One region of the Pedococcus sp. P2_D9 genome, then DNA from elsewhere that is predicted to be linked to it. Evidence: riboswitches for the same ligand, from Rfam matches in the RefSeq annotation. Region 1 holds a riboswitch; the other holds the start of a gene.
The links. Region 1 has a riboswitch for glycine ahead of gcvP (aminomethyl-transferring glycine dehydrogenase). Riboswitches for the same ligand answer to the same signal wherever they lie in the genome.
Positions count from the first base shown of each region.

Region 1 (15,086 bases):
GCTGCGAGACGGTCACCGTGCTCTTGGCACTTGGCGCGGACGTCCTCGAGGTCGATCGTGCCGTCCTCGTTCCCGCCTACGACGACCACCCGCATGCCTGCCATGACCGCGGAGGCGGCGTTCGTGCCGTGGGCCGACGATGGGATTAGGCATACGTCGCGCTGGGTCTCACCGTTGGCGCGATGGTAGGCGCGAATGGCCAGGAGTCCGGCCAGCTCGCCTTGGCTTCCCGCATTCGGCTGGATCGAGACCTTTGCGTAACCGGTGAGCTCTGCGAGCCAGTTCTCGAGTTGCTCGACGAGGCTGGCATATCCCGCCGCCGCGTCTGCTGGAACGAACGGGTGGAGGTCGGCGATTCCGGGAAAGGAGATCGGTTCCATCTCGGTTGTGGCGTTGAGCTTCATGGTGCACGACCCGAGAGGGATCATGCCGCGGTCCAGTGCGTAGTCCTTGTCAGACAGCGACCGCAAGTAACGCAGCATCTTCGTCTCGGAGTGGTGGCTGCGGAACACCGGATGGGTCAGGATCTCTCCTGCACGTCGCAGCGAGGCAGGAAGACGGTCTCCGCCTTCGATCGTGGGTGACCACGCCGCGTCGAACGCGGCGAGGATCGCTGTGATGTGCTCCGTAGTGGCGCTCTCCCCGACCGAGACCGCAACGTGGTCGTCGTCGACATGGCGAAGGTGGATGTCGGCCTTCGCCGCAGCCGTCACAACCTCGGCGCCACGGCCGGGTACTTCAAGAAGAACGGTGTCGAAGAAAGTCTGGTGCACCACGCTTACGCCGGCAGCCGACAGGCTGTCGGCTAGAAACGCCGCGTGCGTGTGGATGCGGTTGGCGATCCGGCGTAAGCCTTCCGGGCCGTGGTAGACCGCGTACATCGAGGCGACAACCGCGAGAAGCACCTGGGCGGTGCAGATGTTGGAAGTCGCCTTCTCCCGACGGATGTGTTGTTCACGGGTCTGCAGGGCCAGTCGGTACGCGGGTCGACCTGTGGCGTCGACGCTGACCCCGACGAGCCGCCCTGGCAGGCTCCGCTCCAGCCCATCGCGGACGCTGATGAAACCTGCGTGCGGACCGCCGTAGCCCAGCGGCACACCGAAACGCTGGGACGAACCAACGACGATGTCGGCGCCCCACTCCCCCGGCGGCGCGAGCACGGTCAGGGCCAGGAGATCGGCAGCTACAGACACCAAGGTGCCGCAGGTGCGCGCCTCGTGCACGAGGCTGCGGTGGTCGGCCACGACGCCGGAGGCGCCCGGGTACTGCACGACCAGCCCAAACGCGTCGTCGCGGGGCAGACCCGTGCTGAGGTCGGCGACGACCACCTCGATCCCGATGGCCTCGCACCGCGTTCGTAGGACCGCCACGCTCTGCGGCAGCACGTCAGCGTCCACCAGCACGACGTCAGACTTTCCCTTGGCGGCGCGACGCATGACGGTGACTGCCTCAGCGACCGCCGTCGCCTCGTCGAGGAGGGACGCGTTGGCCGTCGGCAGGCCGGCCAGGTCCGCAACCATCGTCTGGAAGTTCAGCAGTGCCTCGAGCCGACCTTGCGAGATCTCCGGCTGGTAGGGCGTGTACGCCGTGTACCAGGCCGGGCTCTCCAGCACGCGTCGACGGATTACCCCGGGGGTCACCGTCGCGTAGTACCCCAGCCCGATCATCGACTCTCCGGGGGTGTTGGCCGCGGCAAGCGCGCGCAGCTCAGCCAGCACCTGGGCTTCAGTCGCCGCAGGAGGCAGTGAAAGATCGTTGAGACTACGCACGCCCTGCGGGATGGCTGCGTCGACCAGCGACTCAAGGGAATCGAAGCCGAGTTCAGCCAGCATGACATCCAGCTCGCCGGACGTGAATCCGATATGGCGGGCGACGAAGTCGCTCAGGTGTTGGGTCATCGAGAGGCTCCCGGGTTTGACCGTGCGATGGCACGGCGGGTCTGGTGGCCTCCCCGCTCTGTCATTGGACCTGAGAGCTTCGCCGCGCGCGCGACTTGCACCGTGGGTGCGGGTCTCGGGACCCGCTTTCCAGAGTTCGCCTCACCAGAACGGTCTGTGGGCCTGAGAGATTCGTGGGAAGACTTGCTCCTTCGGCGCCGGGCACATAGGCCCTGGCTCTCCCGCCCTGGTTCAAACGGCGAAATATGAAGTTGTCTCTTCGGGATCCTTTCCGTATTCGATCGGCACGTCAAGGGCCGGTCCAAGAACTGACCAACGACTGTTGCGGCGAAAGGCTGAGCTGTAGAAAGGTCGTCGTCGCGCCGACGCAATGCAATGACGACATACGAGCCAATGTCCTTAGTTGCACTGCAAGGACGGCCTTGCGAGTGACCCATCACTTCATTCCAGATACCAGGACTCCCCGAACGTAGTATCTCTGAAGCCACAAGAAGATGATCAGCAAGGGAATTGTGGAGATGGACGCGGCCGCGAACAGCTCTCCGAACATGGGGAAGTTCGCCACGGTTCGGAACTTGCTGATAGCTACCTGGACTACCTGCTTCGATGGATCTTGCATGATGACAAGGGGCCAGATGAAACTGTTCCACGCCCACATGAACTCGATCAGCGCCAGGGTCACCAGTGCCGACCCCACGTTGGGCAAGGAGATATGCCAGAACGTCTGGAACCGGGATGCCCCGTCGACTAGGGCCGCCTCGTCGAGCTCGCGAGGAATCTCCAGAAACGCCTGCCGCATGAGAAACACCCCGAATGGGCTGAACACGAACGGCAGATAGAGAGCCGTGTAGCTGGATACCAGACCGAGGTCACGCATCACTGCGTAGAGCGGGACTACGATGACGTCGAAAGGCACGAAGGCCGTGACCATCGTCAGCCCGAAGAGTAGGTTTCGCCCCCGGAATGTTAACCGGGCAAACGCATATCCGGCCAGGCAGGAGAAGATGCACGCCCCGACGACCTGCCCGACCGCCACCAGCAACGAGTTGAGCAGATTTCGGTGGAAATCCCAGTTCACGAATATGGAGGCGTAGTTCTCCAGCGTAGGAGCTGGAGGCAGGAACGTCTTCCAACTGAGGGGTGAGGTATAGCGAAAGACGTCCTCGGTGGGCTTAAAGGAGGTCAGGAACATCCAAACGAACGGGAGGAGGAACACGAACGCAGTCCCGATGAGGATCGCATACGACGTCACGTCTCCCGCCAGTCGCCTCGCCGCAGGAGTCCACTGCCTGTGCCGTGCCTGCAACCGCTCAGGACCCGCGGAGGGCGACGATTCGGTCAGGTGCAGGTCAGTGCTCATAGTCCGTCCTTAGAGCTCGCATCTGAACAAGAGATGTGGCGCTGAGCATGATGATGATGATCATCGCGGTGGCGGATGCCTCACCCATTCGCTGGTAGCTGAACGCCTGCTCGAACATGTAGTACGCGAGGTTGGTGGACGCATTCTCCGGCCCTCCTTGCGTCGTGAGGATTACTGGCGTGATGATCCGATAGCCATCGATCGTTGCCATGAAGGTCGCAAGGAGGAGCATTCGTTTGAGCATAGGAAGCGTGATGTGGATCAGCCTCCTCAATGGCCCGGCACCATCGATGGACGCAGCCTCTTGGTACTCCTTCGGGATGGACTGGAGTCCTGCCAGAAGGATCAACATCGTGAAGCCCAGGTCCTTCCAAACGACGATGACCAAGATTGAGGGCAATGCCTGCGTGGTGCTGGTCAGGAATGGTTGCGTGGGTATGCCGACCGCACTGATTAGCGAGTTGAACAGGCCGTTGTCAGGGGTGTACAGGATGTTCCAGACCAGGGTGATCACGGCATCGGACGACACCAGCGCGGCGAACACAGCACCTCGGACGATGGTCCTGCCAGCCAAGTGGCGGTTGAGGAGCAGGGCCAATCCGAGGCCGAGCGGTATCTGAAGCGCGAGCTTGCCACCGATGTACAGGATGGTGTTGCCGAGTGCGCGAAGAAACCTGTCTGAGGCGAACAGGTTTGCGTAGTTGTCCAGCCCGACGAAGGTCGAGGCATCGGGGTTGAGCGGACTGAACTGAAGGGTACTGTTCTTCACCGCCACCACAAGCGGTGCCCAGTGAAAGATCGCCAGGCCCACCAACATGGGCACGACAAAGAGGCACACCATGGGCACCACGCTCGTCTGGCCGAATACCGGCCGGCGTTTCCGCCATCTACCCATTGTTCATTCCGCTCTCTCGGCCTCCTCGCTCCGAGGTGGACGTGTGCAAACTTCCTCGTCGTGGTCACCAAGGCGCCGGCCATCGGCTGGCTCGGACCACCGGTTCCCGATCTGCTCGAGACCCCGCCTACGGCTAAGCGGGTACCCGTCCGGGGCGCGCTGCGGAATCGTTGCCGCCGATCCGCTCCCACTTCTCTACGTAGGGATGGCCGTCTGGGAAGCTGAAGTACACGTCTCCGCTCGACGCGACCCAGATCGAATGCGGTGGCGCGGCGCTGTGAGCCCGAGCAAGCACGCGTCCCGTTGTGTCGTACATGTGCACTCTGCAGATGGTGTCTGCGACGTAGAGAATCTGTTGCTCCACGTCCATCGACAAGGCTGCTGGGCGGTGCAGAATGTCCTGCCACTCCTCGATGAACCGGCCTTCGGGGTCAAAGATGGAGATCCGGCCCGTGTCGCGGTCGCCTACGTACACCCGCTCCTGGGCGTCGACACAAATCGAGTGAGGGGTTGCGAACTGACCCGGGTTCTTGCCTGGCTCCCCCCACGACCGCAGATGGGTGCCGCCCGGGGAGAATACGTGGACCTTCGTGTTTCCATCCCCATCGCCCACGTAGACATTCCCCGTATTTGGCGACACGGTCACGTCCGACGGGTGATTGAACGGTTCGTCGAGTGCGGGCCGCCCCGTGCCCAAGGTGAACACGACGTCCCCCATCGGGTTGCACTTGAAGATTTGGTGCCGCTCGGTGTCGACGAGGAAAATCGAGTCGTCGGGCGTGACGAAGATGCCATGCAGCCCGGCGAAGAGCCCTTGCCCGAAGCCCCCGATATAGGTGCCGTCCGGGGCATAGACCGTAACCGGAGGCAACGAATCCGTTCGGAGGTCGCGCTGGATCACATAGATCCTCCCCTGAGAGTCGACAGCGACCCTTCGCACCTGTCCATAACGATGTCCCTCGGGGATACTGATCACCTGCCGGTTCGAACGGAACATCGTGTCGCCTGGGCCCTTGACGAAGAGTGCCTCTTGAGGCCGCGTATCCGCCATACCAATCTCTCCTTAGAATCTGAACGAAGGTCGCGCCGAGTCAGCTCTTATACCGCTTGATAAGTCCATCGATCTCTCGGCCGGCCCCGTGCAGACGCTCATCGACTTTGGCTCCGAGTGCGATGTCCTTCACGGCGGTGTTCATCTCCCCGAAGTACTCGAGGTAGCCAGGGGTCACCGGCGCGGCGTGGCCCTTCTCGATGAGGGTGCGACCTAGCTTGTCTACTAACAGGGTGTAGTTGAGCTTGTCGAACAGCGAGAGCCGTGCCGGCATAGAGCCCCACGCCTTGTGCCAGGCGACACGGTTCGTGTCGTTGTGCAGGAACGCCATGAAGGCGGTGGCCTCGGCGGGGTGCTTGCCGCCGGCCGAGATGATTGGCGAGTCCCCACTCACGTGGTTGAAGGTGATGGTGCCCCGAGGGACCGGCGTGACTCCCCAGTCGAAGCCGAGGTACCAGTCCTTTTGCGCCTTGTCGGCATACCTCCTGGAGAAGGAGAAGGGCCCGAACTTCATCGCGGCCTTGGCGTCCTCGAATTGTCTCGGCAACGCGACAGAAGGAGTGACCTTCTGCTGGAACAGGCGCTGATAGAGGCCCATGCCCTCGATGGCCTGCTTGGTATCCACGTAGCCCGATGCCTGTGATCCGTCGGCACCAACCCCGATGAAAGTCTTGTACTCGCTGGAGTCGCGTGCTGCGCTCGGGTCGCCCATCGAGCGCAAGTAGATGCCCTCGTAGAAGTAGTTGGAGCCGGGTCCGCCGTTGCCGTAGTCAGAGGCCGCCAGCGCGTAGGTCTCCACCGAGCCGCCACGATTCAAAGCGGCCGAAAGGTCCATGCAAGCCTTCTCGAACTGAGCCCAAGTCCAGCCCTGGTCTAGGTCGGCCGTCTCCGGCGGGGCCTCCACGCCAGCCTTCTTGAACAGGTCTCGGTTGAAGTACAGCATGATCTGGCTGGACTCCCACGGCCAGGCGTACAGCTTGCCGTCCACGACCAGCTGCGCCTTCGCAGCCGGAGTCAGATCGTTGATGAACTCGGGAGTCATGTAGTCACTCAGGTTCAGCGGGATCTTGTTGTACACGTAAGCCTGAACGAAGTCGCCCTTACCCATCATGATGTCGGGGGCGTCGCCGGCTGCCACGTAGGTCTGGAGCTTCTGATTGAGGTCCCCGTAGGCGACGGTCTCTTCCTTGATGGTGATGTTGGGGTATGCCGCGGTCCATTCTGCGTAGATCCGCCTGTAGTAGTCCTCCGCGGCGGGCGTTGCGATCTGGCGCAGATACCTCAGCTCGACCGGCTTGTCAGTGGGAACCGGCCCCTTATAGGCGCCGAGGTCCAGTTTGTAGTTGCCGGGCCCTGGGCCCGTGACGTTGCCCGGCTTCGAGCCGCTGGCGCAGCCAGTCAGCGCCAGGGCGCCGACACCGCCATAGAGGAGAAGGCTGCGTCGGCTCAGCTGCGAACGCAGAAGATCGTGGTCAGTCATGCGTGGCCCTCCATCGGGTGCTCTGTCGTTTGGATCCGGGCCTGTCACGGCCCCACGTCACTTACTGAGTCAACGGCCGCCAGCAGGTACTGGCGTTCTCGCTAGCGGTCTGCCTCACGCCTCGGCGGCTTGATCCACCAGCGCTATCGGCTCTGGGCCACCCGGGCGGGTTTCCCCTGCCCCGGCAGCGCACTGTTCTTTGCGCGGCTCCGCACTGCCAAGAGGTGTGTTGGAGGAGTAGTCGCGACCTGGTCTGTCCATGGGTAGGACATGTGTGCAATCGTTCTTGCGATCGATCTTGCGCTGACGCTATAGCACCCCAGCTAAGGCGTCAACGGCTCAGGCGACTCCGCTTCGAGCAATCTTCGCCGCCCGGCCGGTGCAGGGTTCGGCAGCGATGGCCTCCAGCAGTTGCTTCTTGTGGGTCAACGGTTTTGGCCCCTCGCGGCCGAGCTCGTCGAATCCGATCCGGTCCGCGCCACTGGTGATGCCGCAGGCGGTGTGCCCGGATACCGGAGCCATCTCGCGATTCGAGGTGGATCACAAATGCTCTACACGGTCGACCTCACGATGAAGCGACCGTGTCCAGAGCGCCCCACAAACTCGCCCGACCGCGCTACAAGCTGCCCACGCGAATACACGGCCTCGATGCTGCCCTTGAGCTTCCAGCCTTCGTAGAGCGTGTAGTCGATGTTCTGCTCCTGGGTCGATGCGGAGATCGTCGTGGCTCCGTGCGGATCCAGTACGACGATGTCCGCGTCGGCTCCGGGGGCGATGATTCCCTTCTTGGGAAAGAGACCGAACTGTTTTGCCGGCGCCGTGGAGGTCACCTCGACGAATCTCTCGAGCGAGATCCGGCCCTCCGTCACGCCCCTGTCATACACCACCGACATCCTGTGTTCGACGCCTGGGCCGCCATTGGGGATCTTTCGGAAATCATCGCCGCCGAGCCGTTTCTTTTCGGTCAGGCAGAACGGGCAATGGTCCGAACTGACGACACTCAGGCCTCCGGCCGCGAGCCCCCGCCAGAGGGCATCCTGATGATCTTGTGTCCGAATCGGTGGCGTGAGCACGGCGCCCGCGGGAGCAAACCCCGGCTCGTCGTAGATGCTTCGGCTCAGAGTCAGATAGTGCGTGCACGTCTCCCCGGCAACCAATCGGCCGTCTGAGCGCGCCTCACTCACCGCAGCGACGGCTCCGGATGTCGAGAGGTGAACGAAGTAGATCGGCGCGTCGGTCAACTGCCCGATCATGATCGCGCGCTGAACGGCCTCGACCTCAGTCGATGGCGGGCGAGCGATCTCGTGCGTGCCGGGCCCCGTCATGCCGTTCGCGACGAGTTCTTCGGCGATGCGGTCGATAACGTCGCCGTTCTCAGCGTGGATGCAGACCTGGCCACCGACGCGACGTGCCGCCTTGAGGACGTCATACATCTCCCCATCGCTGAGCATCAGGGAGCCTCGGTAGGCCATGAAGACCTTGAAGCTCGTCACCCCGGATCGTGCGATCTCGGCGAACTCGTCCGTGGCGCCGCGATAGAGGTCGGTGATACACATGTGAAAGCCGTAGTCGATGGCGGCCTTCCCGTCGGCCTTTGCATAGTGTTCACCCAACGCGTCCAAGAGCTTGACACCGGCGGGTTGCATGGCGAAGTCGACGAGCGTCGTAGTACCGCCGACGGCAGCGGCCCTGGTTGCCGAGGTGAAGTCGTCCGAGGTCTTGGTGCCCATCATGGGCGAGTCGATGTGCGTATGGACGTCCACACCCCCAGGCAGCAACAACTTCCCCGTGCAGTCCACCTCTGTGCCATCTGGACTCGGTTCCAACGACTGACCGACACTGTCGATGCAGCCGTCGATGATTCGAACATCTGCTTGGACGGCTCCGTTCGCGTTGACGACCGTCCCGCCACGAAGAAGTATGGTGGCCAATCTTCTCACTCTCCCTAATCTTGTCGCAGAGGTTCACGAGCCTCGTCCGTAGGGCCGTCGGAGTCAGTCGGGGCGGTCGGCCTCGTGCTTCTGCAATGGTTTCTTTGGCGGCGCCCCGAAGCGCTGTCGCTCCTAGGCGAGACGACTATCGAGGCGAATGAGGGAGTCGACAAGGACATCGACCCCCATTGCGATGTCGGCGGGCTCGGTGAGCTCGTCGGGCGAATGGCTAATGCCGTCGTTCTGTGAGGGAATGAAGATCATTCCGGCCGGCGCGAGCGCCGCCATGTGCACTGCGTCGTGCGTGGCCCCACTGGGGATGGGCATCCATGGGATCCCACGGCGGTCCAGCCCCGCGGCGATGGCCTCTTGCACCAGGAGGTCGGCAGGCACGACCCGGTTGTCGGTCGACCAATCGACCTCGACCTCGACGCCACCTGCCTGCGCCGCGTGGAGGATCTCCTCCGAGATCCGGCCCCGTGCACCGACGAGCCATGAGGCATCCACGCTGCGAATCTCGCTTTGCATGATGATTCTCGCCGGAACGACATTCGGCGAGGGATTGGGGTTGTCCACCCTAGTCGTCGTCGCCACGCCCTGAACCGGCGCCTCGCACCCTACCCGTTCCACGGCCAGCACCGACCGTGCGGCCGCGACCATCGCGTCGCGCCGATCCTGCATTCGGCGGGTTCCCGCGTGGTCCGCCCTCCCTGCGAAGCGTGCGACCAGTCGTTCGATACCGGTTATCGCGGTGACCACACCGATCGGCAGGCCCCGCTCCGCCAAGGTAGGACCCTGCTCAACATGGAGCTCGATGAATGCCGCGACGCTCCCGGGCTTCCATAGGGGATCGACGAGTTGACCCGGAACGATTCCGTTGGCGTTCAATCGCTCCGCGAGCAGGCCGCCGTCCGGCGCCGAGCTGTTAAGGATGTCGGGCGAAAGCCCTTCCGCCGCGGCACGACTGCCCAGGCAGCCGAAACCGTAGTCGTTCGTCTCCTCGCCGAAGAAGTCGACCACCACGAGATCGTGGTCCAGACGGACACCCGACTCGTGAATGCACCGCACCGCCTCGATGGCGCCCAGGACGCCGCAGATCCCGTCATATCGGCCGCCACCGACCACCGAATCCGTGTGGGATCCGGTGACCAACGCTGCCGACCGTCCGCCCTGTCCGGGCAGGCGACCGAGGATGTTGCCTGCACCGTCCACGGAAACCTCGAGACCCGCAGCCTTCATGCGCGACCGCACCCAGTGGCGGGACTCGCCGTACGGCTCTCCAAGCGCCCGGCGCGTCCATCCTGGCTCCGTCGGATCCCGGTACTCGGCGATGGCATTGAGGTCGGCGACGATCCGCTCGACCTGGGCCTTCCCGAAGGGCAGCTCGGTCACCTGACCGGGCCCGTCGATCGTTGTATTGGGCGCTCGAGTCTGCGATCGCCGACTCTGTCGTGCGTGCCTGGCCAGTCGCACGGCAGACAACCCAAGGGCGCGCATGGACGGGCGGTGACCACGTGATGGTAGTCGACGGAGTATTTGATCAATGCACGCCTCTCTCCAACGGTGTCCCAGCGTCGATGGGACAAGAAGTGCCCTCGCCGAAGAACGTTTGTGCAAACGTTCTTGCCCACCATACTGACCACGTTCTGCGCAGGTCAAGGGGAGCGACGCAGCCGGGGAAATCCCGGGGGCAGTCTCGGGGTGCGCGTGGGGGAAGTCTGAGTAATGTCAGAGTCCGCAAGGGGACACGCCGGGTCATTGGTGCTACGGGTCGGTCCACAGACGTAGGAACGATTGTACAATCGTTCCTACGCCATGTTCCGCTTACGTGGCTACAGGAACACTGGGCGCCCCGTTGGGGCTAGAGGGGATTCGATGACTGAAGGCAGTGCCGCCCGCCGACGCAGGGGCGTGACCCTGAAGGAGATCGCGGAGAAGACAGGCGTGCACGTGTCCACCGTGTCGCGAGTCCTGCGCCAGGACGCCCCACCCGATGGATGGTCCGAGGCGGCACTTCGAGTGCGCACGGCTGCCGCGGACATGGGATACCAGCCCAACCCCTGGGCGGCCAGCCTGCGCACCCGCCGCACCGGAGTATTGGGCGCGGTCATGCCCCGGCTGACCGACGGTGTCATCGCGAACATGTACCAGGGCGTACAGCAGGCAGCGGAGCGGGCCGGATACTCGGTGTTGTTGTCCAGTCCTGAGGATGACTCGGCTGCGATGGTGAAGGCGCTGCAGCTTGTGATCGGGCGCTTCGTCGATGGCGTTGTGGTGAGCGGTCTGCGGTCGCCGGCCGGCCCCATTCTCAACTCCCTGGGTACGGACGGAACGCCCATCCTCCTGCTTAGTCGTCACGCAGACTCTGATCTTCCCTCGGTCACCGTGGCTGACTTCGACGGTGGCGAGCTAGCCGCCCAACACCTGGTCGCGCTTGGCCACCGCCACTTGGGCGTCATCGCCGGACCAGACGACGCCTCTAACGCCACGGAACGCGTCGCTGGCTTCATCCACGGGCTGCGGGAAGCCGGAATCAAGATCCCTCGGCGCATGGTTGTCCCCTCCGGCTTCGACGTCCAAGGAGGCGTGGAGGCTGCAGAGCGCCTCCTCGCCAGCAGTCCACGCCCGACGGGGCTGTTCGCGGTGAACGACGCGGCCGCGATCGGCGCGATGGGTGTGGCCCGCGACCGGCAGCTGTCGGTCCCCGGTGACCTCTCCATCATTGGATTCAACGATCTTGATGTGTCGGCACAACTTCCCGTGGCGTTGAGCACCATCCGCACGCAGGCGCGTCAGGTGGGTGAGGAGGCCGTGCAGGCTCTTCTCCAGCTTATGGCGGGTCAGACCGTCGAGTCCCGACGGGTCCCGGTCGAGCTCGTCGCCAGGGCCTCGACCGGCCCGGCCCCGCAGTGACCCGCGACGCTGGGCTAGGGAGGTAGAGCGGAATGGGGCAAGGCTGGTGCCGTCGGCTGCCGCATCCACTCCTGAAGGGGTGGTGATCGCGACTCACGGGGTGGCGAGGCCAGCCCGCGTCGCTGCGACCGTGGCACGTCCGTCTTCATACAGCACCTGGCCATGGCTGACGACGAAGGACGGGCGGACCTGTCGGCGGATGATCTCGAACCTGCTCTCGGCGTCGACGATGAGGAAGGACGCTGGTTGACCGGCCTTCACGCCATACGCATTGCCCGGGATCCCAAGCACCCGGGCGGCGCGGTCGGTGATCATGCGGAAGCATTCTTCAACCTCCGCCGGCGCCGTCATCTGGCTGGCGAGGGCCCCAACCAGCGCAACCTGAGTGGGGTCTCCCGCCCCTAGGGCGAACCAAGGCCCCTGCATGTCGTCGTGACCGAGAGCCACATTCACACCGGCACCGATCAGCTCCTTGACCTGGGTCAGGCCTCGCCGTTTGGGATACCCATCCAGCCGTCCCTGGAGAGCCAGGTTAACCAGCGGGTTGCACACCATGTTGATCTGCGACCTGCGAAGCAAGTTCAGCATCTTGCCCGAGTAGTCCGCGTTGTAGGACCCCATCGCGACGGTGTGGCTGGCGGTGACGCGCCCTCCCATCTGATGGCGCCGGGCAAGAAAGACCAGCGTCTCGAGGAAGCGAGACTGCTCGTCGTCAACCTCATCGCAGTGGATATCGACCATGAGCCCAGCGTCCAATGCCGCATCGAAGGCGATGTTCAGCGACCGCAGCCCCTCTTCTCGGGTCTCCTCGGCGTGCGGGATCGCACCCACGGCATCCACTCCGAGCGTCACAGCCTCGCGCAGCAACTCCTGACCACCGTCGAATGAGCACAGGCCCTCCTGTGGAAAGGCTACGAGCTGCACTCCCACCGCCGGCTTCAACGACTCCTTGACCCTGAGAAGTGCCCTTAGAGCGACGAGAGAGGCGTCGGTGATATCGACATGCGTCCTGGCGAATAGGACCCCGTTCGCTGCCAGCGTCGAGAGCACCGCTCTCGCCCTGCCCTCGACGTCCTCGGCCGTCAAGGCCGCCTTTCGATCCGACCAACACGAGATCCCTTCCCACAGCGACCCAGACTCGTTCCAGCGTGGCTGGCCCGCGGTCCGTGCGGCGTCGAGGTGGAGGTGCGGCTCGACGTACGGTGGGATGACGAGTGCCCCCTTCGCGTCGATGACATGTCCTTGGTCCAGCGGCGTGGTGCCCGCCGGTGATAACGACGTGAACCTTCCCCGCGAAATGGCGATGTCCGTCAGTCCGTCACGGCCGAGCAAGCGGCAGTTGCGGACGGTGAGATCTGATTCAGCAGGCATTCGACTCTTCCTCGTCTACGTGTTCGTCCATTGCGTATCGCTCGCGCAAGCCGGGGATGCGCGTGCCCGATGTCCTCCAACCGACTCGGTTCCACAAGGGTTAACCCCGGTCGCTTGAGTGCTAACGACCAACGGCGCTGGCGTCCCTCGCGGCCTCCTCGGCGTCGATCAGTTCCCACTTCTCGACATTCGGCAACTCGCCCACGAGGAAGAGGTTCCCCTCTGCATCCCCGCAGAGGCTGTGCAGAGGCAGCGCCCCGTGCGCTCGTCCCAGAACGGCCCCGAAGGCGTCGTACTGGTGCACCCTGACCACGAGATCCGCCACCCACAGCACGCCCGAGCCGTCGAACCACAGGTCAGTGGGGCGATGGAGGACGTCGGTCCACTCCCGGATGTGTTCTCCTTCGGGGGAGAACACCACGATTCTCGATGCGTCGCGGTCGCCCACGTACACCAGCCCGTCAGGACCAACTGCTATCGAGTGCGGGGACGTCAACTCGCCGACCGCCTTCCCTGGGCTTCCCCACGAGTGCAGATGACGACCAGCAGCGCTGAAGGCGTGCACCCGGGTGTTGCTGTCACCGTCGGATACGAAGATGGTTCCGTCGGGCCCGACAGCGACTCCGGTCGGATTGTTGAAGGCTTCCTCGAAGGCGGGAACACCAGAGCCGATGGTCAGCAAGTGGTCGCCGTTTACGGAGAACTTGAAGACGCGATGCGAGTCCTGGTCAACGACGAAGACCTCGTCGTTGCTGATATGGAGGTTGTGAATGCCTTGGAAGACCCCACTGCCCCAACCGTGGGAATACGTCCCGTCGGGACGGAAGACGGCGACCGGGGGCAGTGTGCCGTACAGCAGTGGACGATGTCCTACGAACACCCAACCCCTTGAATCCACTGCTACTGATCGCATCTGCCCGAATGACTCCCCCTCGGATAGTTGAGCAAACTTCCTGTTCGACCTGTAGTAGGCGTCTTTGGGACCCTTCACCAGCACACTCACGTTTCTTCTGCTCCTTTGATGTCAACAAGTCCGACACTGAGTTTCGTTGCCCGTGCCGAGTCCCGAGCTCGTGCGACGTGCGGGTCAGGATTGGGTATCGCCGCCAGGAGAGCCTTGGTGTAAGGCGCCGTCGGGCTCATGAACACCTCATCCCGGGTCGCGGTCTCGACTATCCGCCCATTCTGAAGAACAGCGATTGAGGGACACAGGTACTTGACGACCGCGAGATCATGCGAGATGAAGAGGATGGACAGGCCCAGCTTGGTCTGCATGTCCGCCAACAGATTGAGCACCTGGGCCTGAACCGAGACGTCGAGCGCCGAAACGGGTTCGTCACAGACCAACAGGCTGGGCTCGACAGCTAGAGCGCGCGCGATCGCGATCCGCTGCAGCTGCCCCCCGGAGAAGGATCCCGGGTACCGCGACATGGCGTCGGTCGGCATTCCGACCATGTCGAGCAGCGCTGCGGTACGGTCCCGACGTTGTGCGTTGGTGCCGCCCAGCCCGTGCACGACCATTCCCTCGACGATCAGCTGCTCGACCGTCATTCGTGGGTTAAGGCTTCCTGCCGGGTCCTGAAACACCATCTGCACCTGCCGTCGGTATGCCTTCAGGTCCCGCCCCCGAGCCCCAAGGATCTCTGAGCCCCGGAATCGGATGCTCCCGACATCAGGAGACTCGAGCCGCATGATGCAACGCAGGATGGTCGACTTCCCCGACCCCGACTCACCAACCAGTCCCAGAGTGCCGCCATCCGGCACATCCAGGTCGACGTCGTCGACGGCGCGAACCTGGGGTCGACCAAGACTGCTGAAGGTTTTCGACAAACCACGAACCTCTAGGATCATGAGACTCCCACCTTCACTCCAGCCGCATCTTCGTCCGTGGCACCCTCGTCGAGGCGGTGGCACGCGGCATACGCATCGCGTCCCCGCAGGGGGCGGAGCTCCGGTCGCGACTCCCGGCACAGGTCCACCGCGACCGGGCACCGTGGATGGAAGGCGCACCCAGTGGGCCGGTTTCCTGGCGCAGGGGTGGTTCCCGCGAGGGCCAGCAGCGAACCGGGTTCAGTGTCCATGCGAGGCACGGCAGCACTGAGTGCCTGGGCGTAGGGATGGGCCGGGGAGCCGATGACATCGAACACGTTCCCAACCTCCACGAGACGTCCGGAGTACATCACGGCG
Region 1 covers NZ_JBFUEI010000006.1:27,053-42,138, reverse strand. The annotation lists gene gcvP (aminomethyl-transferring glycine dehydrogenase) at 1-1,898, opposite strand, end outside; glycine riboswitch at 1,947-2,037, opposite strand; glycine riboswitch at 2,039-2,132, opposite strand; gene AC1DXJ_RS11475 (carbohydrate ABC transporter permease) at 2,335-3,258, opposite strand; gene AC1DXJ_RS11470 (carbohydrate ABC transporter permease) at 3,248-4,099, opposite strand; gene AC1DXJ_RS11465 (NHL repeat-containing protein) at 4,287-5,054, opposite strand; gene AC1DXJ_RS11460 (ABC transporter substrate-binding protein) at 5,245-6,684, opposite strand; gene AC1DXJ_RS11455 (hypothetical protein) at 7,024-7,206, opposite strand; gene hydA (dihydropyrimidinase) at 7,236-8,624, opposite strand; gene AC1DXJ_RS11445 (M20 family metallo-hydrolase) at 8,748-10,007, opposite strand; gene AC1DXJ_RS11440 (LacI family DNA-binding transcriptional regulator) at 10,431-11,528, shown strand; gene codA (cytosine deaminase) at 11,622-12,899, opposite strand; gene AC1DXJ_RS11430 (NHL repeat-containing protein) at 13,021-13,902, opposite strand; gene AC1DXJ_RS11425 (ATP-binding cassette domain-containing protein) at 13,899-14,750, opposite strand; gene AC1DXJ_RS11420 (ABC transporter ATP-binding protein) at 14,747-15,086, opposite strand, start outside.

Region 2 (15,086 bases), on a different contig from region 1:
GTGCGCTACAGCGGGTCCCCCGTGGCGCTGTCCTTCAGCGAGGCCACCCAGACCAAGGGTTACTGGTTGGTCGACGTCGGCGAGTCGGGAGTCCAGGTCGAGGCGGTGGACGCGCCCGTCGAACGTTCGCTGGCCGTCCTGCGCGGTGACATCGACAGCCTGCTCACCGATCCAGCGCACACGGCCGCCGAGCGCGCCTGGTGCCAGGTCACCCTGACCGACCCGGTTCGTCCGTTGGGTGCGATGGAGCAGCTCCGGCGACGGTTTCCCCACACGCTCGTCCTGCAGTTCGATCCGCAGGGCGCTCCCGTGTCGGTGCGCAGCTATGCCCAGCGGACCATGGCCGAGTCCGACCTCGACGTCTGCTGCTCCTTCCTGACCCACGTCCGCGGCGGCCACGGCCCCACCCAGGACGAGCAGGCCGTGCTCGCGTCGGCTGTCGAGGCGGTCCGCGTCGGTCGTGCCGGTCACAAGGACGAGGGGCAGCTGCCGCTGCGCTTGCCATCAGCGCGAGAGGGGGCGGCGTGAGGCTGCATCGCCTCGAGGTCACGGCCTTCGGGCCGTTCGCCGGCACGGTGGAGGTGGATCTCGACGCCGTCTCCGCGGGGGGCTTGTTCCTCATCCGGGGCGCCACCGGCGCTGGGAAGACCAGCCTGCTGGACGCGGTCGCGTTCGCGCTCTATGCCGACGTCCCCGGGGCGCGCTCCAAGAAGCAGCTGCACAGCGACCACGCCGAACGCGGCACGGTTCCCTCGGTCACCCTGGAGTTCACCGCCACCGGGCGGCGCCTCAAGATCGAGCGCTCACCCGAGTTCCACCGGCCCAAGTCGCGTGGCCGTGGCGAGACCAAGGTCCAGGCCAAGGCCGTTCTCTGGGAGCGCCGCGGCGGTCAGTGGGTGGCCCTCAGCACCCGGCACGACGAAATCGCCGACGTCGTCAAGGACGTGCTCGGCATGGGGCTCGAGCAGTTCAGCAAGGTCGTCCTGCTGCCGCAGGGCGACTTTGCCGCGTTCCTGCGTGCCACGCCTGAGGAGCGCCGCGAGCTGCTCCAGCGGCTGTTCGACGTGTCGGCCTTCGCCGGCATCGAGGAGTGGTTCGCCGCGCAGCGCAAGGAGTCCGCCACGCTCGTCGCCGAGCACCGCTCCGCGCTGAACTCGGATCTCGCCGTGCTGGCCGACGTGCTCGCCGATGCTCCGGCGGTCGATGGCGGCTCGCGCAACTGGTCCGACCTGCCGCTCACCGAGCTCCCGTCGGCGCTCGAGGCAGCCAGGAAGTCCCTCGATGCCGGGTCGACGGCGCGGCTGGCGGCCGTCGACGCCACCCGGCTCTCCGACGCGGCCGCGACGACTGCACACGCCACCGCCAGCGAGACGGCGGCGCGGCGGCGGCGCGGGTTGGCCGCGCGGTCCGCCTTGGCGGCACTCGAGGCCGAGCACGACGCCCACGACGCGAGAATCGCCCGCCTCGAGCTCGGCGAGCGAGCGGCTTCCGTCGAGGGTGATCTCAAGGCACTGGGGCGGGTCACGACGGCCCTGCAGTCGGCACGGGACCTCGCGACCTCCACGGAGCCGGGTGTTGCGCGCTGGGCACTGACAGGACGCGCGCAGACAGCCGTCGACCTCCTCGTCGACCGTCTCGACGCCGCTCGCGACGCCCTCGCCACCGCAGCGCGGGTACACACCTCGCTGAAGGCGCGCGAGGCAACCCGCGAGCGGCTCGCGAAGACGCTGTGGTCAGCCGAGCAGGGAGTCGAGCGGTCCACCACGGCGCTGTCAGCCCACCAGGAGCGGGCAGCTCAGGCGACCGAGGCGCTGGAGACGGCCCAGCAGAGCGCGGCCAAGGTCGAGGCAGCCACGGCGCGGGTGGCCCACGGGTCCACCCTCCTCAAAGCCCGTACGGCGCTAGATGCGACGATCCACCAGCAGGTCGAAGCCGAATCTGCGATCGGCATCCAGCGAACCCTCACCCAGGACCTGCGCGACGTCTACCAGGACCGCCGCCAGGCCAGGCTCGACGCGATGGCGGGCGAGCTGGCCAGCCGGCTCGAGCAGGCCCAGCCGTGCCCGGTCTGTGGATCGCCCGACCACCCGTCTCCAGCGCCCTCGGGCGACCTCGTCAGCGCCGAGGACGTCGCGGCGGCAGAGGACGCCTGGCAGTCATCAGCAGCGCGGCTCGGCGCCGCGGAGCGCATGGCCGCCGGCCTCGCGGCCACCGCCGCCCAGCTGCGCGAGCAGCTCGGCGACGAGGATCGTGACCAGGATGCCCTGGCCGCTGCCCTCGTCGACGCCAGGCAGGTCCTCGCCGAGCTGACCAGCTCGGCCGCGACGCTTGACCACGCGAGGGCGACCGTGGAGTCGGTCAATGCGGCCGTCGAGACCTTGACGGCTCAGCTGGCCGGCCTGCGGGCAGAAGCGGCCGCGGCCGCCTCTCGCATCGACGCGCTCGACACCGAGCTGGCGACGGAGCACTTGGCGCTGGTGAGCGCCGTGGCGGCCCACAGCGACTCGTGCCCGTGCGCCGAGCCGGGTCCGGCAGACCAGGACCTCATCGCGACCCTGGCTGACCCGGACCGGTTGGAGGCGACCACCACGCACCACGAGGCTGCGGTCGAAGCCGCAACGGCCCACGCAGCCAGCCTTCGCGAACTGTCCCGAGCGACTCGCGACCACGAGGATGTCGTTGAAGTGACGGGCGATTCGTTCCGCGCCGCGGGATTCTCCGATGCCGCCCAGGCACGAGTCGGACTGCTCCCGGCCGCCGAGGTGGCGCGTTTGCGAGTGGCGGTGGCGGCGCACGTCGAGGCCGCCCTGGTGGCGCGCACCACGCTCGACGAGCCGGGCGTCCTGAGCGCGCTGGAGGCGCCGGTTCCCGATGTGGCCTCGCTGGCAGCAGCACGCGACGCGGCACACACGGCCTACACCGCTGCGGTGGCGGCTGACACGTTGGTGCGGCGCACGCTGGCCGGTCTGGACCGCGTCCGCGGCAGCCTCACACGTCGCTGTGCCCAGATCACGGAGGCCGAGTCACGGCACCACGTGCTTCGGGAGCTCGCCGACACCGTGGCAGGCACCAGCCCCAACAACGCTCTCCGGATGCGGTTGTCGGCGTTCGTGCTGGCCGCCCGGCTGGAAAAGGTCGCCACCCTCGCCAACGAGCGGTTGTCCGGCATGGGAGAGGGCCGCTACCAGCTGCGGCACACGGACCACCTGGCGGCCCGTGGCGCACGCAGCGGCCTCGGGCTCGAGGTGCTCGACCTGTGGACCGGGCAGGCGCGCGACACCTCGTCGCTGTCGGGCGGTGAGTCGTTCATGGCGTCGTTGGCGCTGGCGCTGGGACTGGCCGACGCCGTCCGCGAGGAGTCCGGCGGGTTCGACCTGCAGACCCTCTTCGTCGACGAGGGTTTCGGCACCCTCGACGACGAGAGCCTCGAGCAGGTCATGTCGGTGCTCGACGACCTTCGCGAGGGCGGCCGTGCCGTGGGGGTCGTGAGCCATGTCGCCGAGCTGCGCACCCGCATTCCCAGCCAGATCGTGGTGCGCAAGACCGAGCGCGGCTCGTCGGTGCAGGTGACCACCACCGACGAGGCCGCGCCCGCGGCCTAGCGAGCCAGGCTCAGGTCGCTCGGCTCTCGAATGCCTCTCAGCTCTCGAACGCCTCGGGCGGAGGGCAGCTGCAGACCAGGTTGCGGTCCCCGTAGGCACCGTCGATCCGAGCCACCGGAGGCCAGTACTTGTCGGCTGCCTCCACGCCTACCGGGAACGCTGCGGCGGAGCGCTCATACGGGTACTCCCACTTGCCAGCCAGGGCCTTGGCGGTGTGCGGAGCGTTGCGCAGCATGCTGTCGACGACGGCCACCTCACCGGACTCGACCTCGGCGATCTCGTGACGGATCGCGATCATCGCGTCACAGAAGCGGTCGATCTCGTAGCGGTCCTCGCTCTCGGTCGGCTCGACCATCAGGGTCCCTGCCACGGGGAAGGACATCGTCGGTGCGTGGAAGCCGTAGTCGATGAGCCGCTTGGCCACATCGTCCACGCTGACCCCGCTGCGCTTGGTGAGGTCGCGCAGGTCGAGGATGCACTCGTGGGCGACGACGCCGTCGTGGCCGGAGTAGAGCACCGGGTAGTGCTCGCGAAGCCGGGCGGCAATGTAGTTGGCGTTGAGCACGGCCACCTGCGTGGCGCGGGTCAGACCCGCACCGCCCATGAGGCGCACGTAGGCCCACGAGATGGGCAGGATGCTCGCCGAGCCGTAGGGCGCGGCAGAGATCGGGCCGACCCCCGTCTCCGGTCCGGCCTCGGCCGCCAGCGGGTGGTTGGGCAGGTGCGGCGCCAGGTGGGCGCGGACCGCCACCGGACCGACGCCCGGGCCGCCACCACCGTGGGGGATGCAGAACGTCTTGTGCAGGTTCAGGTGCGAGACGTCGGCGCCGAACTTGCCGGGTCGGGCCAGCCCCACCAGCGCGTTGAGGTTCGCCCCGTCGACGTAGACCTGACCACCCGCGTCGTGCACGAGAGCGCACAAGTCCGTGATGGTGTCCTCGAAGACGCCGTGCGTCGACGGGTAGGTCACCATGATGGCCGCGAGGTCATCGCGGTGCTGGTCGACCTTGGTCCGCAGGTCGTCCATGTCGATGTCACCGCCGGCGGCAGTCTTGACGACCACGACCTTCATGCCTGCCATCACCGCACTGGCGGCGTTGGTGCCATGGGCGCTGGCGGGGATCAGGCAGATGTCGCGCTGCGACTGACCGTTCGCCTCGTGGTAGGCGTGGATGGCCAGGAGCCCCGCGAACTCGCCCTGCGAACCCGCGTTGGGCTGCAGCGACACCGCGTCGTAGCCGGTGATCTCGCAGAGCCAGTCGGACAGCTCGGCGATCAGGTCGCGGATCCCCTCGGTCTGGTGAGCCGGTGCGAACGGGTGGAGGTGCGCGAACTCGGGCCACGTCACGGCGACCATCTCGGTGGTCGCGTTGAGCTTCATCGTGCACGAGCCCAGCGGGATCATGCCGCGGTCCAGCGCGAAGTCACGATCGGACAGTCGGCGCAGGTAGCGCAGCATGGAGGTCTCGCTGTGGTGGCTGCTGAAGACCGGGTGTGTGAGGTAGTCACTCGTCCGGACCAGGTGATCGGGCCACGAGAGCTCGGCGATGGTGACCTCGTTCGGTCCGGGAACGCCGAACGCGCTCCAGACGGCCTCGAGGTCGCGCAGGTCGGTGGTCTCGTCCATGCTGACCGACACGTGGTCGTCGTCGACGCGCCAGACGTTGACCCCACGCTGGGCCGCTTCGCTGAGCACCTCGTCGGCTCGGCCGGGCACCGACACGGTGATCGTGTCGAAGAAGTTCGCGGTCACCACGTCGATGCCCGCAGTCGCCAGCCCGGCGGCCAGGGTCTCGGCGTGGCCGTGGACTCGCCGTGCGATCGCGGCGAGACCTGCGGGCCCGTGGTACACGGCATACATCGAGGCCATCACGGCCAGGAGTACCTGGGCGGTGCAGATGTTGGAGGTCGCCTTCTCGCGGCGAATGTGCTGCTCGCGCGTCTGGAGGGCCAGCCGGTATGCCGGTGCCCCCTCGGTGTCGACGCTCACGCCGACGAGGCGGCCGGGCAGGGACCGCTCCAGGCCCGCTCGCACGCTCATGTAGCCCGCGTGGGGACCGCCGAAGCCCATGGGCACTCCGAAACGCTGGCTGGTGCCGACGGCGACGTCGGCGCCCCACTCCCCCGGCGCCGTGGCCAGGGTGAGCGCGAGCAGGTCCGCAGCGGCGGTCACGAGCGCACCGGCGTCGTGGGCGGCGGAGGCCAGCGCGCGCCAGTCGCGCAGCTCGCCGTCGGCCCCGGGGTACTGCACGAGGACGCCGAAGACGGCGCGGTCGCCGGCTGCCGCGCGCAGCGCGTCGGCGCTGTCCACCGCGTCGAGGTCGGCCACGACGACGTGGAGGCCGAGCGGCTTCGCCCGGGTCTGCATCACCGCGAGCGTCTGGGGGAAGACGTGCCGGTCGACGACGAGAACGGCATCGGCGGCGACCTTGCTGGAGCGACGCATCAGCGTCATGGCCTCGGCCGCCGCGGTCCCCTCGTCGAGCAGCGATGCCCCGGACGTGGTCAGGCCGGTGAGGTCGCTGACGACCGTCTGGAAGTTCAGCAACGCCTCGAGCCTGCCCTGGGAGATCTCGGGCTGGTACGGCGTGTAGGCGGTGTACCAGGCGGGGTTCTCCAGGACGTTGCGCTGGATGACGGCCGGGGTGATCGTCCCGTAGTAGCCGAGCCCGATCATCGAGGTCATCACCTGGTTGCGCCGAGCCAGGGCGCGGAGCTCATCGACGACGGCCGCCTCGGACGCCGCTGGCTCCACGCGGAGCGGGCCATCGGTGCGGATCGCGCCAGGCAGGGCGTGGTCGACCAGGGCATCGAGGGAACTGTGCCGGACAGCCGCGAGCATGGCGTCGACATCGGCATCGGACGGGCCGATGTGGCGCCCGGCGAACTCGGGCAGGTCGGTGGTGAACTGGGCGGACATGAGGCTCCTGAAGCTCGGGGTGCTCGGATCGCCTCCCCTTCTGTCACGGCGCGGACGCCGCTCCAGAGGTGCCTGTCCCACGCGGTCCTGGCGCCTGAGAGGTTCCGGGGAGTTTGCCCCTTCGGCGCCCCGCCGTGCGACCCGTGAGGGTGCACGCGGGGACTCTCCCGCGCGGGATGTTCAGCGCAGCCAATCTACAACACTGCCGCCGCTCCCGAGGGAACGGCGGCACTGAAGGACGTTCGGGCGAGTCAGGCCAAGCGGGCCGCGCGGCGCTCGCGCAGCTCGTCGCCGGGGTGGTCGGCGGGCACCTCGTCGTCGGTGCGCTCGCTGGGCAGGGCGGCGAGCTCTCCCTCGACCTCGCGCCAGACGCGGCCGACGGCGATGCCGAAGACTCCCTGACCGCCCTGGACGAGGTCGATGACCTCGTCGGCGGACGTGCACTCGTAGACCGAGGCGCCGTCACTCATCAAGGTGATCTGGGCCAGGTCCTCCACACCGCGTTCGCGCAGGTGGTTGATCGCCACGCGGATCTGCTGGAGCGACACCCCGGTGTCGAGCAGGCGCTTGACGACCTTGAGGACGAGGATGTCGCGGAAGCCGTAGAGCCGCTGCGTGCCGGAGCCGGTGGCGCCACGGACGGACGGCTCGACCAAGCCGGTGCGGGCCCAGTAGTCGAGCTGGCGGTAGGTGATGCCGGCTGCCTTGCACGCGGTCGGACCGCGGTAGCCGATGTCGTCGCTCAGCTCAGGAAGGTCGTCCGTGAACAACAGCCCCTGTGCCGAAGCCGGCACGCTCGTGTGGCCGTGCTGAGCCTCGTTGCTCGGGTTCACAGCGCTCACCTCCTGAAAACTTCTACTGGATACCGCTGCGGGCAATGTCGAGGCGGTGTAGTTACACCGATCGCATTACGGGTCTGTGCCGAAGGTACGGCCGCGCGGAACCAAAGGTCAACAACCACTCGACCTTCGTGCTTCGGCGTGTCGCGGCCGCACGGCTACTCTCGATGTTCAGTTGAGGGTCATGGTTGCGAGCACAAGAACGACGTTTGTACCTAGCCGGTTGTCCCGGTTTCATCCGGTTTGGTCTCGAAGTCTTCGGCCGAGACGTGGTCCAGGAACTCCCGGAACTTCTCGACCTCGTCGTCCTTGTCCTCCTCGCCGGACATCGCGACGCCTGCCTCCTCGAGCAGCGACTCCCCCGCGACGATCTGGGTGCCGGTGCGCAGCGCCAGGGCGATGGCGTCGGACGAGCGCGAGGAGATCTCGGTGGTTCCGTCGAGGATCAGGGCTGCGTGGAAGACCCCGTCACGGAGCTCGACGATGCGCACCTCGGTGAGCCGGTGGCCCAGCCCCTCGATGACGTTCTTCATCAGGTCGTGGGTCAGCGGGCGGGGCGGCTCGATGCCCTGTTGCGCGTACGCGATCGCCGTGGCCTCCGCCGCACCGATCCAGATGGGCAGGTAGCGGTCGCCATCACGCTCGCGCAGCAGCACGATGGGGTGGTTGGTGGGCATCTCCACCCGGACGCCGAGGACCTCGAGCACCTTCACCGTTCCACCTTAACCCGGTTCAGCCGCGCTGGAGCCCGTCCCTCACGAGTGCCGTGTGCAAGGCGATGCACAGGCGCAGGACGTCGCCGGTCGGATCGGTCGCGGGGCCACCGTGCGTCCCCTTCGTCGACGCCGAACGGTGGGGCGTCACGACCTGCTGGACCAGACCGATCTCGCGGTCGGCCGCGGTGCGGAACGGCCTCAGATGGCGAGGTTCGAGCCCGTAGGCCGCCAGCTCGGCAGCCGCGTGAGCGACCGCGAGTGCCGCATCACCGAAGTGCCCCTGCGCGTCAGCGTGCAGGAGGCCGTAGTTCTCGAGCGCGTCGACCGTGTCGGCATCCAGCCCCGAGGACGTCGCCAGCTCGGCCCGGGTGAGTCGCAACGACCCGACCGACGTGAGCGCTTCCGCGCTCGGCACCTCAGGGTCCGCGCTCGGCGCCGGGACGGTGGGCCGCGGCATACCGGTGTCTGTGCGCTCGGGTGTCAGACCACGGTCCAGGGCATCCAGCGCCGCGGCGATCACCTTAAGCGGCCAGAAGTGGTCGCGCTGGGCGGTGAGGATGTAGCGCAGCCGGTCGAGGTCCTCCACCGTGTAGGTGCGGTAGCCCGACCCGGTGCGAGCCGGCGTGACCAGCCCCTCTGCCTCGAGGAAGCGGATCTTGGAGATCGTGACATCGGGAAAGTCCTGCTTGAGGGCAGCCAGGACCGCACCGATGGTCATGGTCTGTCGCGTCGTGCGAGCACTCACCAGGAGCCTGTGTTCCTTCTCTGGAAGGCTCGGTCAGGCCTTGCCGGCATAGAAGACGAGACGGAACTTGCCGATCTGGACCTCGTCGCCCGTCTGCAGGGTGGCTTCGTCGATCCGCTCGCGGTTGACGTAGGTGCCGTTGAGCGAGCCGACGTCGCGGACCACGAAGGTGTTGCCCTCACGCCGGAAGTTCGCGTGCTTGCGCGACACCGTCACGTCGTCGAGGAAGATGTCGCTGTCGGGGTGGCGCCCCGAGTTCACCTCGTCGTCGTCGAGGAGGAACCGGGCGCCGGTGTTGGGGCCACGAAGAACCACCAGCAGCGCGGTGCCGGGGCGCAGCGCGTCCACCGTGGCCTGGTCGGCCTTGCTGAGGGCGATCTCGATCTCGGCGCTGGTGTCGACCTGCTCGAGGTCGTGGATGCCGGGCAACCGCATCGTCGTCGGCTCGTGCGGGCGCGACGTCTGGTCGTCGTTCTCGGTGCCGTTCATCAGGTCCGCACTCCTCGTGGTGGTTCTGTCCGCCCCCTCTAGCAAAGCACAAACCCTAAGGGACGCCGGTGTCGTCTGCAGCGAAATGTGTGATCGGGCGCCCCCCCGGGTCAGAGGAGGGCCTGGTATGCCGCTGGGTCGAGCAGGGCTGCGACGGCTGCGTCGTCCGACGGGCGCAGCTCGTACATCCAGCCCTCACCATAGGGGTCGCTGTTGACCAGCTCTGGGGTGGCGTCGAGGGAGGCGTTGACTGCCGTCACCTCGCCGGCGAGCGGCGCGTACAGATCGCTGACCGACTTGGTCGACTCGACCTCGCCGCACGCGTCTCCCGCGGCCACCGTGTCACCCACCGTGGGGAGGCTGACATAGACGACGTCACCCAAGGAGTCCTGCGCGAACGAGGTGATCCCGATCCGCACCGTCCCGTCGTCGCCCGACCGCACCCACTCGTGCTCGGCCGTGTAACGCAGGTCCTGGGGGTACTCCAGCTCGCTCATGATGCTCCTCGGTGGATGGTGGTGGGACGGACGCGCCGGCGACTGCGGTGCCGGCGGGCCACGCTGATGCTGCTCAGGGTGACGGCGCCGGGACGGGCCGAGCGTAACGAGGCTCGCTCAGACTGTGCAATGCGGTGATGGCGACGTCGTCGGACTGGCGCACGGTGGGCAGCGCACCGTCCCCGCGGACCGACTCGCTGACGCCGCCCGGGATCTCCATCGCCGAGGCCATCGTCGCGCTGTCGCCGATGGCCTTGATGACGTAGGGCGGCGCGACGCGCTCCCCCCCGATCTCGATCGCACCGTCCACGTCGGCGAACCAGGTGTCGGCCACGACACGCACGTCCCCGATCTGGACCGCCTCGGCTCCGGCGTCGCGCAGCTCCTGGAGGGCGTCGAGCAGCCTGGCTGCGGTGATCTTGTGGTCAGGGTCGTTGATGGTGATGACGACGCCGGGACCGGTGGCCGGCGACGTGCCGGTGAGGATGCCCAGGGTGTCGAGCCGCTCCTGGGCCGACTTCAGTGCCTCCGCGCTGGAGTCGACGCCCGAGATCAGCCGGTCACGACTCACCTCGAGCTCGCGCGAGTCCGACGTCAGCCGGTCCTGCTCCTGGCTGACGTCGTCGAGGATGCGCACCAGCTCGTCCTCGCGCAGCTGTTCCAGGCCGCTCTGGTTGGTCTGCTGCACCTGGGTGGCGATGGCGAAGCCCAGCACGATCGCCAGGAGCGCCGCGAAGGCGTTCGCCCGGGTCGCCCGGGGCCGGGCCATCCGGATCAGGGTCCTCCACGACGAGTCCGGTGGCTCCGGACGGTCAGCACTCATGCCTTGAACAGGTGCCTGCGGATCGAGGCGACGTTGGAGAAGATCCGCACCCCGAGGACGACGACCACCCCCGTGCTGAGCTGCGAACCCACACCCAGCTGGTCACCCAGGAACACGATGAACGCGGCGACCACGACGTTGGCCAGGAACGACACGACGAACACCTTGTCGTTGAAGATGCCGTCGAGGACCGCACGGACCGCCCCGAAGACCGCGTCGAGCGCCGCGATCACCGCGATGGGCAGATAGGGCTGCAGCGCGACGGGAACGTCGGGACCCCAGAGGAGTCCCACCAGCACGCCGCCGATCAGGCCGAGCAGGGGTATCACGGTGAACTCTCCGACGTGGACGGGGTGGACGAGCTGGAGGAGCTGGACGAGCCGGGCGAGCTGGACCCGGTCGGGGCCGGGGAGCCGCTCTTGGGCTTGGGGACCGTCGCCTCACGCACCGTGAGGGACGTGGCGGCGGGCAGGGTGAGCTTGTCCGCCGCGTCCATGGAAACACGGATGCCGTAGTTGTCCTTGAGGGCGCGCGCGTACGCACCGCCGTCGTTCTCCGCGAACTCCACCTGGAGGTCGTCGGGGTCGCCGATCACGCTGATCGTGTACGGCCTGGCCAGCGGACGGTAGTTGACCAGGATCGCCTCACCCGCGAAGCGGATGGCGGACGTGGACGTCAGCCGCTGGCCGTTGACCGAGATCGCCTCGGCACCGGCCTCCCACAGACCGTTGACGACGATCTGAAGGTCCTTGGAGAAGACGACGCCATCGTCCTTCTTCCCGTCGGTGCGCGGGTTGCCGTCGGCGCTGGTGCCGCCACTGCCCGGCGCGTTGTCGAGCTGGACCGTGATCCCCGTGCCCGTGACGGACTGGGCACCCGAAGCCAGGGTGAGGGCCGCGAGCCGGGTCTGCAGCGACGACTCGTCCTGCCCGAGAGCCTGGGCCTGGAGCTTGTCGACCTCGGCCTGGACGGCGCGCAACGATGTCCCCTGCTTCTCGACCGCGGCCCGACGGGCCTCGATCTGGTTGACCAGGTTGGCCTTGGCCTTGATGGCGGACGACGACGGGGTGCGCAGCGCCACCGCTCCGAGGGTCAGCAGGAGTCCGGCCACCACCGCGGCGACGACGACGGTCAGGGTCCGGGTGCCGGTGCTCGGCGGCAGTCCGGCGGCCTCGCGCTCGGCGGCCGCGGCGGCATACCCGGGGTCGAGCGGTCGCTCCATCATCGAGATGAGGAGCGTCATCGACTCGTCGGGACGCCTGCCGGGTGTGGTGACCGGTGGCGGCTCGCCGCGGTGCGACGTGGGTCCGGGGTTCATCTCGCCGGCACCGTGTGTGCGGCGACCACCTGCCGGGCCTGCACGATGTACATGACCCCTGCGATCCAGTAGAGGACGGTGCCCCACCATGCGAACGCCCAGCCGATCGGCAGCGCCCACTCGGCGAAGGTGCTGGTGCCCTCGCCCAGGAGGAGCAGCGGGAAGGCGTAGAGCAGGTTGAACGTGGCCGCCTTGCCGACGAAGTGGACCGGCAGCCCGGTCTGGCCATAGCGACGGATCCGCCACAGCACCGCGGCGAGCAACACCTCGCGGCCGACGAGGGCGAGGACCAGCCACCAGGGGATGATGTCGCGCAGGGCCAGGCCGAGCAGCGTCGTGGCAATGTAGAGCCGGTCCGCGAACGGGTCGAGCAGCTGGCCGAGACGGGACTCGAGCCCGAAGCGACGCGCGATCTTGCCGTCGAGGTAGTCGCTGACGCCCGAGAGCATGAGCGTGACGAGGGCGATGACGTCGTGCTGGGCCAGGATCGCCCACAGGAAGATCGGCACCCCGACGAGTCGCAGGACGGACAGCACGTTGGGCAGGGTGAGCACCCGGTCGGAGACGACGGGCTCACTCACGAGCCTCCCCCGATCTCGCTCCCCCCGATCGTGTTGTGCTGGCACGCAGGCAGCCTAACTGCCAGCCCGTCGTAGAGTTCGCAGGCATGGGCAACCCGCTTGTCGACAACCCGCTGCTCGGTCCCGGCCTCGATCGTCTCCGTGAGCGGCGCAGCGTCAAGTGGCGGCTCTACGACCCGGACATCCTCCCCCTCTGGGTCGCCGAGATGGACGTCGTGCCGGCCGAGCCGATCCAGCGCGCCGTGGTCGAGGCCATGCATCGCGGCGACACCGGCTACCCGTGGGCAGCGGACTACGCGGAGGCGTTGTCCTCCTTCGCCTCGGAGCGGTGGGCCTGGAAGCCGGACCCGACCACGATGCAGATCGTGCCCGACGTGATGCTCGGCGTGGTCGAGGTCCTCAAGCTGGTCACGGGTCCCGGTGACGCGGTCGTGGTCAACTCCCCCGTCTACCCGCCCTTCTTCGACTTCGTGAGGCACCTGGACCGTCGGGTGGTGCAGGCGCCCCTGGATGCCAACGGCCGGATCGACCTCGCGTCCCTGGAGCTGGGACTCACGGAGGCGACGCGCGGCGGTGGCCGCGCGGCATACCTGCTGTGCAACCCGCAGAACCCGACGGGCGCGGTGCACACGCCCGAGGAGCTCACGGCCGCAGTCGACCTCGCGGAGTCGCTCGACGTGCGGGTCGTCGCCGACGAGATCCACGCCCCGGTGGTCCCCGCCGGCGCGAGCTTCACCTCGGTGGCCTCCCTGCCGGCGGGGTCGCGGTCGATCTCGGTCATGTCGGCCTCGAAGGCCTTCAACCTCGCCGGTCTCAAGGCCGCGATGGCCGTGCCGGGACCCGAAGCGGCCGCCGACCTGGCGCGCATGCCCGAGGAGGTGTCGCACGGAGCCAGCCACGTGGGGGTCATCGCGCACCGCGCCGCCTACCTGGAGGGCGGGGCTTGGCTGGACGCTCTGCTGAACGGGCTCGACCAGAACCGCCGCCTGTTGGCCGACCTGCTCGCGGAGCACCTGCCGGACGTCGGTTACCGCATCCCCGAGGGGACGTTCCTGGCCTGGCTCGACTTCAGTCGGCTCGGACTCGGCGACGACCCGGCTGCGGTGCTGCGCGAGCGGGCCCGGGTGGCACTGCACCCGGGGACCGGCTTCGGCCAGGGAGGAGCCGGCCGTGCACGTCTGAACTTCGGCACCTCACCCGACATCGTTCGCGAGGCCGTGCGCCGGATCGCCGCTTCGCTGTGAGGCATCGCCACGTGGCTCCGAGCCGTTGCCGGTGGCTCTAGGAGTTCGCCTTCGCCTGCAGCATCTCCACGGCCTTGTCGATGCGGCGACGGCGCGTCTCGGGTGTCTTGGCACCGTTGATCGCGTCCACGTGGGCCCGCTGGTGGCTGTAGGACTGCCGGGCGAAGGTCGCCTTGGCATCGGGGACCACCTCAAGCGCGGCCGCGAAGTCCTCCGGCACCTCGACCTCGCGAGGCGCCGTGTCGAGCTCGAGGGTCACCTCGACGACATCTCCGCCGCTGACCCCCGTGAGGGCGCGGTTCTCCGCGCTGACGCCGACCATGAACCTCCCGCCCATCACGGCGACGCTGCTGCGGTAGGTCTTGCCGTTGATCGTGACGTTCACCTTGGGACGCTTGCCGCCACCGAGCCCCTCGACGACCTCCGGCGGCACCTCGATCCCCGTGGCCGTCCCGCCTCCCTGCTGCACCTGCGTGGTGAACTTCATGACCGCGAGGGTATGCCGCCGGGCAGCTTCATGACAGCGTCCTGCGCACCCGTGCGGCAAGCTTGCGAGCCAGGCTCCTGCGGGCCGGGGACGGCGCCTTGGTGACCTTGAGCGCCAGGCGGCCACCTTTGGTGACGTAGGGGCTGATGACGACCCCCGCCTCGGTGAAGGGCTGCGGCACGTGTTCGGGGTCGATGCGCACCGCCACCCGGGAGTCGTACCCGAAGGCGGTGGTGCGTGCCTTGACGTCCCAGGTGCCGGGAGTGATCGTGCTCCCCAGGAGTGCGGTGGCGGGTGCAATCGTGGCCGACCCCTCCGCCGCCCAGACCAGTCCGTCACCGGAGTCGGTCAGTCCACCGCGGACCTGCGTCGGCTGGAACCACTCGGCGTTCGTCGAGCGATGGGTCAGGAGCAGCTCGACACCCGCGTCGCCCACGTCCGAGGTGACATCCAGGGCGCCCAGGGCAACGTCGTCCGACACTGGCGCCGAGGGCTCCATCAGGACCCGTCCCTGCTTCTCGCCGAAGGTCTGGGGGCCCGCGGCTCCCTCCAGCCGGACCCGCAACCGCAAGGTCAAGACTGCCCCGGTCTGCGTGGCCTCGAGGACCTCCGCCCTCGTGGTGACGGCGCTGTCGGCATCGACGTAGCGCAGGACCGCATCCAGGTCGCCCGCCCGAACGAGCGCGGCACGGACCCGATCGGCAGCCGCGAGTCCCGCGTCGAGTGACTGGTCGAACCGCTCGGACATGACCGCCGTGATCGCCCGGAAGAACTCGCGTTGGTACTCCGCCGGCCACGTGCGCAGCCCGTTGGCGCCGAACCTGT
Region 2 covers NZ_JBFUEI010000001.1:437,071-452,156, forward strand. The annotation lists gene AC1DXJ_RS02055 (exonuclease SbcCD subunit D) at 1-528, shown strand, start outside; gene AC1DXJ_RS02060 (AAA family ATPase) at 525-3,602, shown strand; gene gcvP (aminomethyl-transferring glycine dehydrogenase) at 3,640-6,522, opposite strand; glycine riboswitch at 6,595-6,702, opposite strand; gene AC1DXJ_RS02070 (MerR family transcriptional regulator) at 6,774-7,364, opposite strand; gene AC1DXJ_RS02075 (bifunctional nuclease family protein) at 7,577-8,074, opposite strand; gene ftsR (transcriptional regulator FtsR) at 8,094-8,822, opposite strand; gene AC1DXJ_RS02085 (FHA domain-containing protein) at 8,856-9,311, opposite strand; gene gcvH (glycine cleavage system protein GcvH) at 9,422-9,808, opposite strand; gene AC1DXJ_RS02095 (DUF881 domain-containing protein) at 9,882-10,577, opposite strand; gene AC1DXJ_RS02100 (small basic family protein) at 10,628-10,960, opposite strand; gene AC1DXJ_RS02105 (DUF881 domain-containing protein) at 10,957-11,949, opposite strand; gene clsA (cardiolipin synthase ClsA) at 11,946-12,530, opposite strand; gene AC1DXJ_RS02115 (MalY/PatB family protein) at 12,617-13,774, shown strand; gene AC1DXJ_RS02120 (YdeI/OmpD-associated family protein) at 13,812-14,261, opposite strand; gene AC1DXJ_RS02125 (glycosyltransferase family 2 protein) at 14,290-15,086, opposite strand, start outside.
Region 2: linked by a shared signal. The riboswitch ahead of gcvP (aminomethyl-transferring glycine dehydrogenase) and the one ahead of gcvP (aminomethyl-transferring glycine dehydrogenase) in region 1 are both predicted to bind glycine.